DNA from 2 places in the Thermosporothrix sp. COM3 genome. Region 2 is predicted to be linked to the other one. Evidence: riboswitches for the same ligand, from Rfam matches in the RefSeq annotation. Region 2 holds a riboswitch; the other holds the start of a gene.
What was found. Region 2 has a riboswitch for FMN ahead of ribB (3,4-dihydroxy-2-butanone-4-phosphate synthase). Riboswitches for the same ligand answer to the same signal wherever they lie in the genome.
Positions count from the first base shown of each region.

Region 1: linked by a shared signal. The riboswitch ahead of KTH_RS31090 (ABC transporter permease) and the one ahead of ribB (3,4-dihydroxy-2-butanone-4-phosphate synthase) in region 2 are both predicted to bind FMN.

Region 1 is NZ_AP019376.1:7,253,671-7,262,468, reverse strand. Features, by position in the region: gene KTH_RS31105 (serine/threonine-protein kinase) at 1-99, shown strand, start outside; gene KTH_RS31100 (hypothetical protein) at 232-600, opposite strand; gene KTH_RS31095 (ABC transporter substrate-binding protein) at 864-1,883, opposite strand; gene KTH_RS31090 (ABC transporter permease) at 1,939-2,802, opposite strand; FMN riboswitch at 3,039-3,173, opposite strand; gene KTH_RS31085 (PIG-L deacetylase family protein) at 3,247-3,951, opposite strand; gene KTH_RS31080 (adenylosuccinate synthase) at 4,296-5,564, opposite strand; gene KTH_RS31075 (TrmB family transcriptional regulator) at 5,621-6,487, opposite strand; gene KTH_RS31070 (PIG-L family deacetylase) at 6,740-7,555, shown strand; gene KTH_RS31065 (DoxX family protein) at 7,636-8,013, opposite strand; gene KTH_RS31060 (peptide ABC transporter substrate-binding protein) at 8,097-8,798, opposite strand, start outside.
Region 2 is NZ_AP019376.1:545,423-554,220, forward strand. Features, by position in the region: gene KTH_RS02405 (GNAT family N-acetyltransferase) at 1-77, shown strand, start outside; gene KTH_RS02410 (adenosylhomocysteinase) at 83-1,336, opposite strand; gene KTH_RS02415 (TrmB family transcriptional regulator) at 1,366-2,091, opposite strand; gene KTH_RS02420 (hypothetical protein) at 2,445-2,849, shown strand; gene KTH_RS02425 (hypothetical protein) at 2,846-2,977, opposite strand; gene KTH_RS02430 (phosphorylated adapter RNA export RNA-binding domain-containing protein) at 3,190-3,972, opposite strand; FMN riboswitch at 4,293-4,443, shown strand; gene ribB (3,4-dihydroxy-2-butanone-4-phosphate synthase) at 4,855-6,066, shown strand; gene ribH (6,7-dimethyl-8-ribityllumazine synthase) at 6,077-6,544, shown strand; gene KTH_RS02445 (riboflavin synthase) at 6,561-7,175, shown strand; gene KTH_RS02450 (LamG domain-containing protein) at 7,197-7,880, opposite strand; gene KTH_RS02455 (nitroreductase family deazaflavin-dependent oxidoreductase) at 8,167-8,598, shown strand.

The DNA.
Region 1 (8,798 bases), 6.7 Mb from region 2:
AATGCGATGAATCAGGTCTCCTCCTCTTATGCCTGTGGTATTCTTGTTCAGCCAGGCTCAAGCGTGGTCGTCAAAAACGTCGCCATTTATGCATACTAAAAGCTCCAAGAAGGAAGCGTCCGGGAACAAGACCCCGGACGCTTCCTTCTTTCTGTCATTGATCATATTACAAAACGTAGCACCATCAATACTACGGGGAATGGCTTAGTGAAAAAGGATAAGAACAATCATTTATTCGAGCACGTCTACGATACTTTCGAACTCATCATCGCGATCCCGCTGTTCTGAATCGGGAAACCAGTTACGAACGCGCTGAGCTGAGATAACTCCTTTCGCTTGACGTACCAGTGATGATGGATCGTGTTCCGACGAAGCAGCAACTACTTCAGCTTGCACCTGATCGGGAGGACATTTTTGAAGCTCTCTTGTGATCGTATGCAGTGCAGATTGCAAGCTTTTGATCGTATTGAGAGACTCCGCAGAGGTACTGATGCCAGCCTGTTGCGCCTTCTCAAGATTTTCACGCAAGGTCTTGACCTGACTCGTGAGCTGTTCTTGCAAACGGCGTAGCTGCTGGCACCTTTCAGGTTTATGCGTCATTACACCCTCGCTCTAATGCATTTGCTCATTTGAGACATTTCCCCCTCTGCAAAGGGGTTCACAGTACAATGCCTTTATACACTATCAGACACACATTGTGCAATGCAAATTCGTCCACACAGCCCTTTTATCTTATCACAGCCATGAGACCACTTTCAAAAAGAAAGGAAAACCAGGGTTTCAGCCTGTACCATTGGGAGCGAAACTCTGGTTTTCCTTTTCAATCAAGGGCAAAAGTGCGCTACTCTGCCTCCTGCTGCTTGCTAGAGCACAGTACTATTTGTATAGGCCTTCTGCAAATCCTTCACCGGCGAAATCATCTTCTGATCTACCATAAAGCGAGCCGTCGCTTCCCAGACCGCCGGGTCATTATAGCCAAGTTTGCCCTTGCCCTGCCATGTCGGGATAGTCGCCTTCAGCACTTCCAGGGCGCCAGCTGTATCAGTCAGGCCAGGCACATAGCTCTTGCTGATCGTGACCGCCTCTTCGGGATTCTTGATGACATCCTGCAACCCCTTCAGCGTCGCCTGTACAAATGCCCGCACTGTCTTCTCATCTGTACGCAGCATCTCCTCGGTCGCGACAATACCATTCGAGACCAGCGGATAATTCTCCGAGACCGCGAAGGTACGCACCTTGACCCCGCGCTTCTGCAACTGAAGCGGCTCATTGTTGGAGTAGCCCATAATAGCATCAACACGGTGCGCCAACAAGGCCGGAACCTGCGTAAAGCCGATTGACTGAATCTTGACATCGGCCTTTGTCAAATGTGCCTTATACAACAGCGCCAGTAGCCCCACATAAGAGGCCCCGTATTCTCCCGGAACCCCGATAGTGTGTCCCTTGAGATCCTCAAGCGACTTGATCGACGAGTCCTCGGGCACAATCAGGCTCACCGGATACTTTTGAAAGATTGTCCCGACATTCACGGCATTGACCTTTTTCTCCCGGGCAGTCAGGAGTTCATCCCCACTGACAAACACAAAGGTGTTCTTCCCGGCAACCATCGAGCCCACCAGATCAGGCACAATCCCATGATTGAAGGTGACATCCAGACCAACTTCATTATAATACCCCTTACTCTTGGCAACATAGAAAGGGGAAAACTGCACATCAGGAACATACCCCAGACCGATAGAGACCTTCTTCGCGCCGGGGGCAGGAGTTGCAGGGCTTCCTGCTCCGGTAGAGGTGGCTCCTCCACACGCAGCAAGCAGCAAGCCCAGGGCGAGCACCAACATAAGCGCTGATGACAGCGCAGAGATTCGACGACGTACAAACATCTGCTTTATTGACTCCGTTCAATCCAGTAATCATGCAACCGGAAAATACCGGCTATCAGTAGATGATCTTCGCCAGCTTTCCCAGTAGCCACGTACTGCCATAATATGCCACAGCCAGAACCACTAAGACAAGTAAAGTAGCGAACATAAATGCGGTATTATATTGATTCTTGGCAACCAGCAGTAAGGAGCCAAGCCCCTGATCGCCGCCCTGCACAAACTCGCCTACCAGAGCGCCTACAACCGAAAGCGTTAACCCGGTGCGAATCCCTGCCACGATTGAAGGCAATGCCAGCGGGAACTCGATATGCGCGAACATTGTCCAGCCTGATGCCCCCTCAACTCGCGCAGCATCAATTAACGGCTTTTCAATTGTTTGAATACCAAGCACGGTATTCACAACCATTGGGAACAGCACAGTGAGTGCGCAGACATACATGTTGGGAATCCAACCATACCCCAACCAGAGTACCAGCAAGGGGGCTATCACGATCGCCGGGATCGCCTGTCCCGCCGCCAGATAAGGGTGAATAGCCGCAGCCAACAGCCGCGACTTCGCCAGACCATAGCCAAGCGGGATCGCAATAACCAGCGCCAGCACAAAGCCTAACAGGCTCTCTTTCACCGTCACCAGCACGTTATTCAGATAGAGACCAGAAGCGATACCATCATTGAGAGCGGTAAACACATCCTGTGGTGCGGGCAAGAAGAGCGCATTTATCTGTCCCTGATTGGTGCCCAGATACCAGCCAAGAAACAACAGGAGCGCCAGTACCAGAGGAGGCACAACGGAAAGCAAGATGTTCGCGGTACGAGCATGCTGACGGGCTCTTTGATGCCGCATACGTGCGGCAGAAGTCATTCCATGTGGTTGCTGCTCAAGCAACGCCTCATCCTTGATTGGTGAAATCACACTCATTTACATCCCTCTCGGTAGTTTTACAGACGGAAAAACACGACAAGACACAGCTTGTCCGTCGAAAGCCACCGACCCAGGGGGAAATGTTGCGAGGGGAGATACATGGCGATCGCGCATAGCACACACAAGATATGCATGTTTCATGCGATACAGCACGCACACCTTATGCACATATATACATATATAGAAACGCTATGCCTCTCCCTGCTCGAAAGTGCAGGAAGATACGATCTCTTTTCAACCTTCTCCCATCCGGACTGTAACCGTCGGCTCTGGAACTTCCCCAGATCCACTGCATACTGCAGGTCGCGGGCTTTACCGCCGGTCGGGAATTGGAAATTCGCTTTCCTCACCCTGCCCCGAAGGTCTTTTCTTCAGCCATAGTATGCCACAAAAGGTCATAGGCATGCAAGGAGAGATCCATCCCCTTGCATATACCCGAGCTTAGCGATTTTCGACGCGATGGAACGATTCCCCATACAGAGAACCAATTTTCTTCCCTACCGAAGCAGCCCAGTAGCGCAGCATTGGCACAATAGCTTCAAAATCAGCAGAAACCTGGCTGGTATGTGCTCGCAGCGCCTCTAGTTTCGTTTCAAAAGTCTCGGTAATATCGACATAGTGGTTCTCCACGGGAGCGCCCACAATGTAAATCTCCGACACCTTATGCGGCTTCAAGCCTTCTGCCAGCAGTTCAGGGAAATCCCAGGGATTCTGCGAGGCCGGGTAGAGAGCCGCCAGCGTCGCTTCACCGGCAGCCAGATGATCTGGATGATGGCGCGGAATGCTCAATTCTGGAACCCAGGTCCGCTCAGGAGACTGGCAGATCACACGCGCAGGCCGATATTGTCGCAGCAGCCGCACAATATCTTTGCGCAACTCCAGCGTTGGCCGCAACATGCCATCTGGATACCCCATAAAGATGACATCTTTCACACCGAGGATACGGCAGGCGTTCCGCTGTTCTTGCATTCGGGTCTCGGTGATCTGGCGTCGAGCTTCCGGGCTCACATCAGTGGCATCATCAGAACCACCACTTCCACCATCTGTACAAACGACATAGTACACATCCCATCCCTCGCGCACCCAACGCGCAACGGTCCCAGAGCATCCGAACTCGGCATCATCAGGATGGGCCATAATAACCATAGCGACTTTATTCTGTTCTTCCTGTACGCTCACTTGTTTCTTCCTCACACTCTTTTCATACAGAAGGCCTGAAAAAGAAGGGCGCATCAACACCCTTCTTGCTGACATCCAGAACCCTTTATTCTCAAGCATATTATATGCAAGCAGTTCAATTCTGCACACCGTCCAAAAGGACAAAAACGGGCTCTAAGATTTTCCATCAACATTGAAGCAAAATAGTGTCCCTGGACAGGATCTCTTTTGACCTCCTGGTATTTCTGTATAGCTATAGAAACAATCGAGCAACGAAAAATATGCCGCCCTCAGCAACAAAGGCGGCATATTTCTGAGCGATCGCAGAAAGATCAGGCAAGCAATGTCTGTTCGCGATGTGGACCAACGCCCACACTATGCAGCGGGACCTCGGTCAGCTCGGTCAGGCGATCCAGATAGGCCCGAGCATTGCGCGGCAGATCCTGTAGCGATTTCACCTGACTGAGATCCTGCTTCCATCCCGGCAGATACTCATAGACCGGCTCGCACTGCTCATGAATAAACGGGTCAGGCAGATCCTGCAAGATCTCTCCCTGATAGCGATAGGCTACACACACCGGGATCTCATCAAAGGTATCCAGCACATCCAGCTTGGTGATTGCCAGGCCAGTACAGCCATTGAGTCCGGTGACAAAGCGCGTCACGACCGCATCAAACCAACCAACGCGCCGTGGACGGCCCGTTGTCGCCCCATACTCGCCCCCAAGCTGGCGCAGATGTTCGGCCTCTGAACCTTGCAGTTCGGTTGGCATTGGCCCTGTGCCTACCTGCGAGCTATAGGCCTTTGCGACGCCGATCACCCGATCAATCCGATACGGAGGAATACCAGCGCCAACAGCGGCCCCCGCCGACGACGGATTTGAGCTGGTTACAAAAGGATATGAGCCCCAGTCGATGTCCTTCATCGCGCTTAGCTGACCTTCCAGCAAGATATTTTTCCCTTCGCGCAATGCTGTACGCACCAGAGGCACTGTATCAACAATACGCGGACGAAGCTGCTCTCCCCATTCCAGACAGGCAGAAATAAGCTGCTCTGCATCAAATGGCTGCTGCCCATACACATGCGTCAGGATTGTGTTATGACGACGCAAGATAATCGCCAGTTTGTCGCGCAAAACATTTTCATAGAACAGATCACCTATCCGAATGCCGATGCGAGCCACTTTATCCGTATAGGCCGGACCAATCCCACGGCCAGTAGTCCCGACGCGATACGCACCACGTGCCTCGTCTTCCACCTTATCCAGCAACTTATGATAGGGCATCACCACATGAGCGCGATCAGAGATCAGCACATGGTCGATGGGAACACCTTGCGCTGCAATCTCCTGAAGCTCCTCTAGCAGGGCCGGAGGATCAATCACGGTTCCGGTGCCCAGAATGCAGGAACAGGTAGAATTAAAGACACCCGAGGGGACGAGATGAAGCTTGAACTCCCCAAAGCGATTGACCACGGTATGGCCTGCATTGCCCCCGCCCTGAAAGCGCATACAGAGCTGAGCATCCGCACTCAACAGATCGACAAGTTTCCCCTTGCCTTCATCGCCCCATTGTGTGCCAACGACAACTGTAACAGTCATAAGATATGCTCCTCAAAACGTAGTCAGGCCAAACATGCCTGAAAATAATACAGCAACTAGCGCAACGACTCATCCAAAGCAGCCGGAAGGTGAATCGAGCGTGAGCCCAATGTAGTGATCGCCACCAGGCGCTCAGCATCCGCCTCGGGCAACAAGCGCCGCCGCAGCTCGACCAGATGTGCCCCGAATGCTTCTTCCAGGTCATCCGAGAACCGCTCATAAATCGCGGCAACATATGCCTCATCACGTATCAATTTTTCCACGAGCCGTACCAGAGTACGGTTTTGCGTCACCACACCAGTTGCGGGCGCGTCAAGCGATGCCACCAACGCCTCTTCAAAATCAACCGCCAGCGCCACCAGATGGCCACTGACCACCTTCTCCGGTCCCTCGTGCTGATAAATCGTTGCGAAGTCGGCCTTAGCTTCACCAAAGAGATTCAGGATAATAGTGCAGCCACGGTCTCGCGCATCACGTAGTGCGTCGGCCAGCGCTTCCAGATCTTCCGCCCAGAGGCTGGCCGCAATGCGATGTTGTGCCGCGTTCACCAGTTCAAGCAAACGTGCCTCAATACGACCTCGCTCGTTCAGCTCCCAGTAATGCCCAACGGCATCGGGCTGCTCAAGCGCAGAGAGCTGCTGTTCCAGCGCCCGGCACCGTTCCTCCGTTTCGGCCTGAATTCGCTTCAACAAACGCGCAGGAGGAACAGGCGCATACCGTACCGGTTCCGCACTGACCGCAGTTACCCGTTCTTTCGCCGCCAGCGTCTCCAACGCCTGATAGGTATTTGCCCGGGGCAAACCTGTCCCTTTACTGATCTCATAGCCGGTAGAGAGGGGATGCTGAAGAAGATAGACATACACCTGCGCTTCGGCCCCGGTGAAGCCGAGATGCTTCATTTCCTCGATGGGTGTGCCGGTCATGAGATTCTGTCCTTTCTGCATAGGGTATAGTAGTAGCAAACACTACTACTATACCGAACTAACAGGAGCGCTGTCAAGGGAGAAGCCAATATCATTTTTTGCCGGGAAGTCTTTTGCTCATCTTTTTGGGGCGCGAGAGAAGCTGTCTCGTGCTCCAGCTCCCGATCATTGCCGATTGCTCATGCATGATATACTAGTGTTTAAATTAACGTCTCTCTATTTCAGCAGGACAATGCATGGAGGAAAAAGCAGTTGCGCCTGACAACCTACGATAACATCAGCGGTCATCATCAACACATCTTCGTCTCATCTCACTTTGATGACGTTGTGTACTCCTGTGGAGGAACACTGGAGGCTCTGGCGCGCACAGGAGCGCGTCCACTCGTTGTCACCGTTTATGCGTCTGCCCCCGGTCCAGAAATGCCTCTCAGAGAAGAGGCCCTTTCTATTCACAAAATCATGTCGCTCCCTGAGACAACGCCAGCACAGGAGGTTGTTGAAATCCGTCGCCTCGAAGACGCCGCCGCCTGCGAGCATCTGCACAGTGACTATCTCTGGCTCCACTACTATGACAAGATCTACCGCGATACGCCCTTCGCCAGCGATGAGAGGAAAATTCCCCAGATTCACCCGGATGATCGCTGGATCGAAACGCAGCTTGCGCAAGAGCTTCTTACGGTTCAGCAGCGCCATCCAGATGCAATATGGTACTTCCCGCTTGCAACTGGACATCATGTCGATCATCTCAGCGTTTATGAGGCTGGAGCACTGCTTGAGCAAAGCGGAGCCACTGTCTATTACTACGAAGACTTCCCGTATGCACTCCGCGCCGCGCCGCTCTCACTTGAGGACCGTATGAGCGAGCTCAAACGCTCCTTTACGCCGATGCTTGTTGACATTACCGAGACCCTGACCTGCAAGGTCGAAGCCTCGAGCATGTATAGTTCACAGACATTGATGAACTTCGGCAGTCAGGAACAGCTCGTCGAGCAAACGACTACCTATCCGCGCACGATCAAGCCGGAAAGCGGTCGCTGTTACGAGCGCTACTGGCAACCAGCAAAGTGATCTATCTCCACCCATAGCCATTTTCAACACAATAAAAGAGCAGGCTCTATCACAAGCGAACCTGCTCTTTCTTTGCACCTTCAGCCTTGATCTTCGTCCCGCTCAAACAGGACCAGGATCAGGCCACCAATCATCGCCAGATTCTTCATGAAATGAATGCGCTGGCCGGTACGATTGGCGGGATCATCTTCCTTCCAGAAAGGGTGTCCCAGCAACGTTGTCGGGATCATCGTTCCAATCAGCGTCAATGACGCGAGCTTCGGCAGCACATCGACCGCAAGAGCGGTACCGCCAAGCAACATCAACGCTCCATTCAGAATCGTTGCCTGGCGAGCCTGAGGAATACCACTTGCCTCAACAGCTTGCGCGATTCCCTCGGGATGCATCACCGTGTTTGCGCCACTGGTAATAAAGATCGCTGAAAGCAACCCCCGCCCAACCGTTTTCAGTAGAGACATAGCTTCCCCCTTTCGATATATACCTTGTCATGCAGGTAACTGATCGAAAGCAAGGAAGCAGCCTCTGCTGAAAGATGAGCCTGCTACTGCGTCAGATACACCTCCGACCAGTCACCGAAGTAGAGACCATTACTGTTTAAGGTCACGCCATGAAGCTTAGAAGAGAAGACAGCCGTCATTGATTTGTGCGTCAATGGTAGCCAGCCCACATCTTCAATAGCGATACGCTCAGCTTTAGAGTACAGATTCAGGCGATCCTGCCCGGAAGCGTTCTCGGCCTGCGCAACCGTCTTATCAAACTCTGGATTGTTCCACAGGCCGTTATTGTTGGCGGATGTTGAAAGCAGGCTCAGATCCAGCCACTCATACGGGTCCGGGAAGTACACACCCCACTGAGTAAAGCCAAACTGGACAGTTCGTTTTGATGTCTCCTGGTTATAGGTTGTCAGCTCCATCGGGTTCAGCTTCACCTGAACACCGAGAGCATCTTTCCACATCTGCTGCAAAGCGGAAGCCTCATCCTGTGGCACCTGCGACCCCGGATAGGTAAAGGTCACAGGCGGCATCTTACTCACATCAGGATAAACTGATTCCAGTAACTGCCGGGCCTTCTGTTTGTTGAAGGGAATGCCTTTGTAATCAGTCTGCGCGCCAGGTTGACCGGGCGGGATAATTGTATCGGCGACCGTCACCGTATCCTTAAAGATATTTTTTGCCAGCGCCTCTTTATCGATGGCTGCGGCAAAAGCCTGACGGACAGCAGACTTATCAAACGGCGGCATCTT
Region 2 (8,798 bases):
AGATGGGCAAACCGCTCTACCTCAAGCTGGGCTACCGCGCCCTCGCTACCGCCCTGATCTTCGAGAAGAAGGAGTGATCTGCCTACTCCGCCGTCCCATACTGCCATGACGCCTGATAGGTAAGCTGATCAGCGTTGAGCGTATCAAGCCGGATGCCAAGCGCTTTCAGCTTCAACTGTGCCACACGCTCATCAAGCTCAGCAGGCACGTTGTGGACCCCGGGAGGCAACCGGTGTTCCGTACAGAGCAGGTAATAGGTGCTGAGCGCCTGACCCGCGAAACTGAGATCCATCAATGCGGCTGGACTGGCTTCAGCCGCAACCTGACCCACAAGTCGCCCCTGACCAAGCAGGTAGACATTGCGCCCGTTGGGTAGTTGATATTCAACCAGATGATCCCGAATTTCCTGGGTCTGCACGGCGGTCTGCTCAAGCGCCGCTACATCGATCTCAACATTGAAATGGCCGGAATTCGCGAGCAGCGCGCCATCCTTCATCTGCAAAATGTGCTCTTTGCGAATCACACCTTTCATCCCCGTCGCAGTCACAAAGATGTCTCCAAGCGGAGCAGCCTCTTCCATTGGCAATACCTGAAAGCCTTCAAAGTACGCTTCCAGCGCTCTGGTCGGGTTGATCTCGCACACGATCACGCGAGCGCCCATGCCTCGCGCCCTCGCAGCAATCCCGCGGCCACACCATCCATAGCCCGCAACTACAAATGTCGAGCCAGCAAGCAGTGTATTGGTTGCGCGTAGAATACCGTCTATCGTGTTCTGCCCCGTTCCAAAGCGATTATCGAAATAATGCTTTGTCGGCGTATCATTGACCGCGATTACCGGAAAGCGTAGTAGCTTATCCGAAGCAAGCGCACGAGTACGAACAACACCCGTGGTTGTTTCTTCAATACCAGCGACAACGCTTCCTGATGATGACCGTTTGTGCAGCTCAACGATCAAGTCGGCGCCATCATCCATGACCAGGTGCGGATCAATATCAAGAACTTGTTCAACATGACGTCGATATGTCGGGAGGTCTTCACCATTTATCGCATACACCTGCATTCCCTCCTCAACCAGAGCCGCACAGACATCATCAAAGGTAGAAAGCGGGTTAGAAGCGCAGAGAGCAATTTCAGCTCCACCCGCATGCAGGGTTGAAAGCAGCACAGCCGTCTCGGTCGTGATGTGGAGTGAAACAGCCAGACGCTTGCCTTGAAACGGCTGTTGCGCCGCAAACTCTTCTCGAAGCTGATTCAGCACTGGCATATGACGTGCCGCCCAGCGGATCCGCTTTCGTCCACGTTCTGCCAGAGCAATATCACGAATGTCGTAGTTCACAGAATGCATCCTTTCATTACAGGACTCGATCAAGCGACCGAGTGTCGAAGACGCCGTTGTTTCCGCTCTTCCCAATCCAACCAACTCTTCTCGGAGCGCTGCAGGGTGTCGAGAGATGCGGCACTATCAATCAGCGTCTGCTGCGTAAAGAAGCCACGAAGAGCAAACAAGAGAGCCGTATTCGAGCTTGCAACAGCCTGAGCATTCTCTGTCTCCTCCGCCGTTCCGACAAGCGCTTCGGTATCGTCGCAGAGCAACAGCAGCGTTCCCTGCTTGACCTGCCGGGAAATCACGTGACAGCCACGCGCCTGCTTCAACGACTCGGACAGCTCACGCAGACAATCCGGGGAACCAGCTACCGACACGGTAAAACGCGCTCCCTCGATCATCGCTCGCGCCCGATCCAGAATGGCCTGACGACCGCGTACCACCCAGAATTCAGCCAGATTCTGCCCCTGTGCCAGCGTGGCGATCGAGTCGGTGAGCGCATTCAGCGTATTTTCCATCGTGGAGCGCATTTGTGCAAGAAACAGGCGAGGTTCCAGCGCCCGATAACGCGGCGGATTGCCCGGCTGGACCAACGCCAATCCCTTTTCAACCAGACGCTCAAGCACTTCATAGCTGCGCGAAAGCGGCACCTGGGAGTGCTTCCCAACCTCGTAACCGGTCAATGCATCGTGCTTGAGCAGGGTATAATATGCCTCGGCCTCATACTTGTTCAGGCCAACCTGTTGCAATAGCTCTACTGTCGTCATCTCTCTCTCCAATATAGTAACCACTATAGTAGTTACTAGTATAGACGAAACCGCAGCAGGAATTCAAGGCCCTCTTAAACAGCAGATTCCGCCTGTTGTCTCCGGAAAACGATGCATGATTGCTGAAAAAGGGCAATACATGGTAAAAATAAAAGAGAAGACAGTGAAAGAGCAGATGACGGAGAATACGGCAAATTCAGGGTTAGCAAGAAAAGAGGAATATCCTGCTTGACCGGCCCCGGGCCTCTGTCGGGTTCCGGCTGTTCTTCTATTGCTGTTATATCGGGATTACGCTTTTCTTCTCAGGGTGCCTGCTGCTCATCTGGCTGGTCGAGAAGACACCGCCAGCGGGGTTGATTGTTCCCGGGGTCACGTTCGCGCTGCTGGTCATCTGCTTCTGTACGATTCTTGCGTTGGTCCAGCGGACCGGACAGAGAATCACCTATATGATCGACGACAACGGACTTCATCTCTATAGCGGCAAGCAGCCACTGGAGCCAGGCAAACCAACCCGGCTCAACGGCATCGTCTTTCATCAGACCATTCCATTGAGCCAGATTCAGAGCACATCAAAAGTGGCAACCACCGGTAGCCTGCTTGGTTGGGGCACCAAAGATGCCGGCCTCCGTCATCGCTTTCGAGATTGTGTTCTGTTGACAATCAGGTCAACCGCAACCTACAGGTATCATTTCTATATCAGCCCTTCCAATGCATGTATCAAGATTGTATTTCAAGCCATCGAGAGCAAACTGCGTTAGCGGATGCCCCAGTAAATACACTTGCTCGCCAGCCACTCTATAGGCGTAAACAGGCCAGGGGCGATCTTTTCTCCAGCAATATTAATAACCGGGTCAGCCGCTGTCATGCGCTCCGTTTCTTGATCCATCTTTTATCCTCAGTTGAGAGAACAGGAAGCCCATGCCACTTGTTGCGAGCATGGTTTCCCTCGCAGGCGATGCAAATGATCTCTCTATACAACGATATCCGGTTTCAGTTCGCAAGAAACCTCACGAGGACAGCGTCTGTAAGCCCGGGCTGCTCTGGTTGACAGAATGCAAACCAGAGCAGCGCTTCTCAACGGGGTTCTCGCTACTGGCACTATTTGCCGGGCTGCTTTGCTCGTTGAGCGCTTTGCAGATTCTTCGTGGTTGTATTAGAAGCAAAAACGGCAATATTCTTCATTTGCTCATCGAGATGGGGATAACCTTCAACAATCAAGACATCGTCCTCATCCTTAATCGCGTCCGCGACCTTACGCCACTGTTTCTTACTGATGAACAAAGTATAGCTGGTAGTAGGTTGAGCCGGAACCGGCAACCCTTTTGGCAAAGGCGGAATCTTCGCTGCCTGTAGCGCTGTCATCACAAAGCTTCCCCGTTCAATTACTCGCCCGGGACGTCCTATTACCGTAATCTTCACCGTTCGCACCTGCCCTTTCTCTACCGACGCCAGATCTCGAAGCGCGCCAAACCGTGTCTCCCAGGTTATACCGGGTACTGTAGTTGAGGCATCTTCATTGTCCTTGCGAGATGCACCTTGCCACATAAAAATTTTCCGAAAAATTTCAGGAGGGATCTGTTGCCGGACCAGATGGAAGAAAACCCCTCCCGGTGTCCGTCTGCGCGAGCCATCCGGCAGCATCAAGCCACCATCAGCTTCAACACGCTGCGTCTCATCCAGGGCTCGCAACGCATTCTCAATCCCCCAGAGCCGCACAATCTTTTCGATCTGGACGCGAGGTGTTTTCTCGGTTTCGCCCAGTTTCTCGGCAATCATTGCCGCTACTTCCAGTCTCCGACTCTGCTGAACCGATGACGTTGCTTGTTTGCGCTGTGGATGAGGCGCATTTCCCTTACCTCGTGGTCGTTCCGCTGATTGCATGAGTTCCTCTCTTCCACGCTTGCCAGAATGATCTGCTTCTTAACCAGCTACAAAGATTGTACCGTTTCACAAGTTCCTTGTCAAAGGGCAAGTACTTTTTGTACATTCGACTTTGGCTTTAACTTTTTCGCGTTTTCTTTTTCGATTCGCACAAGCAAACCCATCAGGAGGCAGTCCGCTCTCAGCAGCGACGGAGCGCCTGCCAGCTCGCAGGGAAGATTGAACTTTTTCTACTCAAAGTGTTTTTCGTGCCAGACATCTAGCAAAACACAGATTTTTATGGTATCTTAGAGATAGTGATTCTCTACAATTGAATATAGTAATGTCTTCGGGGCAGGGTGAGGGACATGAAACTCCCAATTCCCGACCGGTGGTACAGCCCACGACCTGCTTGCATAGTCTCTGTGCATAGTAGCTGACCTGGGGAAGTTCCAGGGCCGACGGTGACAGTCCGGATGGAAGAAGGCAACTCACACAGTATGCTCTGCTGTGTTCTCTCTGACATGCAGAAGCCGTACCACGGCGCTCTCTCTGCAAAACGGGTATCATCTCAACGCCCACAAACACCTTTCCTTCCATCCCCTTTGTTGCTCGCTTTCCCTGCTGGCTATCATCCCGATTTCATGTTGATGCAGACCACGTTCGTACGTACATACGGACGATAGGACGCTATGCCTTTCTGCGCTGAAGCGCGTTCTCGTATCGGGGGTCTCCCGGCCCGGGAACACCTGTCTACTGAGAAGTTGGCCCCTTCGCTGGCAATTCGTTCAGGAGGTAGTGCTATTGTACTGTTGCCAGTATATAAGCGATGCGAGATCAGGGCAAAACAGGTAATTATTGAAAAAGTGAAGAATTGCAGCGATACAATATGGAGGAGAGAGAATGAATACACCCTTTATTAGTGTGCGAGATGCAATTGATGTTGTTCGTCAAGGAAACATGATTCTGATCTGTGATGACGAATCACGAGAAAATGAGGCTGACCTGTGTATAGCTGCACAGTTTGTCACTCCTGAAGTAATAACATTTATGATGCGCAATGCCTGCGGCTTAATCTGCGTCGCGCTGACTGGCCAGCGGCTGGACACGCTTCAGCTCCCCGTCTTTGACCAATCAGACCAGCCCCTTCAGGGAACGGCCTTCACGCTCTCAGTTGATGCTCGCCACGGGACAACAACCGGTATTTCAGCCCACGACCGCGCGCGAACGATCCGGGTGCTGGTTGATCCTGCCACCCGACCGGAGGATCTGGCACGCCCCGGACATATCTTCCCCCTTCGGGCCGCCACTCAAGGGACACTGGAACGACGCGGGCATACAGAAGCGTCTGTTGATTTGATGAGCATCGCCGGGCTGGAAGCGGCTGCCGTCATCTGCGAGGTCCTCAACGAGCATGGTGAGCCCGCCCGCGGCGAGGAGCTTCACCGGCTGGCTCAACAGTGGAATATTCCTGTTCTTACCGTTGAGGCAATCGCCAGCTATCGCCGTCAGCAGCTTGTCAGCCCCGTTGCATCGACCAGGCTCCCGACACCTTTCGCGACCTTTCAGGTCACCGATTACCTTGAGCATCGGACCGGTCAGCACACCCTGGCGCTGGTACTCGGCGATCTGCACGCTCCCGATGCAGAACCACCGCTTGTACGCCTGCATTCTTCCTGTCTGACCGGCGACATCTTCGGCTCACAGCGCTGTGACTGTCAGGCTCAGCTTCATGCAGCCATGCAGGCTATCGCTGATGAGGGACGTGGTGTCCTGCTCTACCTGCCCCAGGAGGGCCGCGGGATTGGCTTGATGGCAAAACTACAGGCCTATGCTTTGCAGGATCAGGGCCATGATACCATTACCGCCAATGAGCGGCTCGGTTATCCTGCCGATGCGAGAGACTATACATCTGCACTTGCAATCCTCCATACGCTTGGAGCAAAGCGAGTGCGTCTGCTGACAAACAACCCGCAGAAGCTTCAGGCGCTGGCGCAGGGCGGTATCGAGGTAGAGCGCGTCGCTCTCGAAACCACACCCACACCGCATAACATCACCTATCTCACTACCAAGCAACAGCGTATGGGCCACGCACTGACGATGCTTCATGGATAAGGAGTGATAGATGAAACACATGCTTCCACCCACACCGGATAAAAACGGCTCAGAGCTCTCGATTGGCATTCTCGTTGCTCGCTACAACTGGCCAATCACCGGGGCAACTCTCGCACTGACCTGCGAGGAACTGCAACGGCTCGGGGTCGCGGAGCACGCCATCACCATTCAAAGCGTGCCCGGTAGCTTCGAGCTCCCTCTTCTCGCCCAGACAATGCTACAGAGTAAGCGGTATGACGCGCTGATCTGCATCGGTTGCGTGATGAAGGGCGAGACAAGACATGACGTTATTGTAAGCGACGCAACAGCTCAAGGTCTGATGCGACTTGCACTGGACTACCAGCGACCGGTGATTCTGGGCGTGATGTGCGCGGAAACACAGGCGCAAGCCGAGGCACGCATTGAACGCGGAATCGAATATGCTCGCGCTGCAGTCGAGATGGCGCGGACACAACAGCATCTACTTCACAATAAATAGCGAAATGGAGGAAAGAATGTTTTCAGGAATTGTCGAGGAAATCGGGATCATTCAAGAGATCACAGCAACCAGCCTGACCATTCAGGCACAGAAGGTTCTTGCCGATCTTGAGGAGAAGGATAGCATTGCGGTCGATGGCACCTGCCTTACCGTTATTGCTCGGGGTGCCACCTCCTTTACGGTCGAAACGGTTCCCGAAACGGTACGCCGCACACGGCTCGGCAGCCTTCGTCCCGGAGATCGAGTCAATCTGGAACGCTCTGTGCCTGCCAGTGGCCGCATCGGAGGGCACACCGTGCAAGGCCACATCGAAGCAACCGTGCGCGTTCGCTCAGTGGAAATAGACGGTATCGCTCTGCTGGTTGCTATCGAGTTACCGGAAGCACTGCGCCCTTACGTGGTGCCAAAAGGCTTTATTGCGTTAAACGGCGTCAGCCTGACAGTAATCGGGGTTTTCAGCGATCATTTCACTATTACCCTCATTCCTTATACCCGGGAACATACGAATCTGGGAGAGGTACAGCCGGGCACTCTCTTAAATGTTGAAACCGATATTCTCGGGCGCTATGTTGTCCAGTACCTGGCGCTTCAACAAAAAAGCGAACCCGCTGAAGCCCTCTTCCCTATTTAGCAGAATTTCGGTCCCTTCAGGCTACTTATATTCGTATACCCGAAAATCACTCACTCGCGCGACAATGCGGCTGCACTCAAGCGTGATTTGCTTCTGAGAGAGCTGCTTTGATTGGATACTGGTCGCTCCGCTCATCCGCCTTTCATTGACCAGAAACTCGACCCGGGGACCGCGCACCTCCACCCGATAGGTACGCCACTCGTCTCCGGGCTCGAAATCAAATACCTGCGGCTGCGCGGAGCCCATGTTCTCCTGCGGCTCTATCAGCGTTTCCATCAGAGGATGCACCGCATAGGTATGACTATCTCCGGCCAGCAGCCCCAGAACCTCAGCAGTATATCCGTCCTTCTCTCCATCTTTCGCCGCTGCAAGTCGATAATGCCCGCCATTTGCAGGCACCGAGACAACCTGCAAGCGAAACTCTATCGCGTAATCGGGCGTTTTTGGCGTATAGGGAAGCGTAATCGAGAGATCAGGCAGAACCTGCGTCTCCAGATAATTCTTCACCACCTTCCACCCTTTTGAGGGCTTCCATTCATCCAGCCCCTTCGACCAATCGGCTGTATACGCCAGTTGAGCGGTCGCTACATGTTGGGTTACTGTCGGCGTCGCGCCCGTCTGCGGGGCCGAGCCAGACGAGCAGGAGAGAAAAAACAGGGAGAGAATCAGGATAAGCCCGCAATGCAAGCGGTAGATCTTGTTCAAGCGCACTGCTCCTTTCATACGGCCATGCTTTATACAGGTAGATTGGATGAGTGTAACATGCGCTAAGCGCTTCATTAGCTTCACTATTCTTACAAAGAAATACGTATCTTCAATGGAATATCTTTCATCAGTCATCATCATTACAATTATGCTTCTCTATTCCTCTTTTTGGCTTCATAATGAAAAACATGTAGAGAGAAATCGTACTCTGTTACTGGTCCTTCAGCGAGAACGTTCTAAGAATTGAGAGGAATGCACGTTTTTTCAGCCACAAAAGGAGACAGCAATGCAACGAAAGTACAGGCTCTCATTCTGGCGCAAAGCAGTCAATCAGATTGCCATACGGCTTCTCAAGGCAGGGATTCCGCTTGGCACAACCTATCTGCTTACGGTCCGGGGCCGGAAAAGTGGCTTACTACACACCATTCCTGTCACGCTGGTCGAAGAAGGTGGACGCCGCTGGCTCGTAGCGCCCTATGGAGCTGTCAACTGGGTGAAAAATGCCCGTGCTGCTGGCGAGGTGACAATCTCTCGAGGCAAAGAGGGCACCACCTATCGCGTCAAAGAACTGGAGCCCGCTGAGGCCGCGCCAATCCTGAAACGCTATATTCAGCGCGTTGGCATCGTACGCCCCTTCTTCTCTGCTACCCCAGGTGCTCCCCTCGCCGCTTTTGAGGCCGAAGCAAAGGAACATCCGGTCTTCCTGTTACAGGCCTGATCCTCAATTTTCTCGCCCTCTCAGCCAGGAACACGGCTCTCACAGCTTGAATAGGCTTCAACAGATGAGAGTATATACGATTTTACCATTTTCTATGAATAGGATGGGAAAGAACGCAACAATACCAGAGATAAGATGCACCATTTCTGAAACTCAATCTCAGCCAGATGACTTATAATGAGAAAGGGATTCTCGTCACA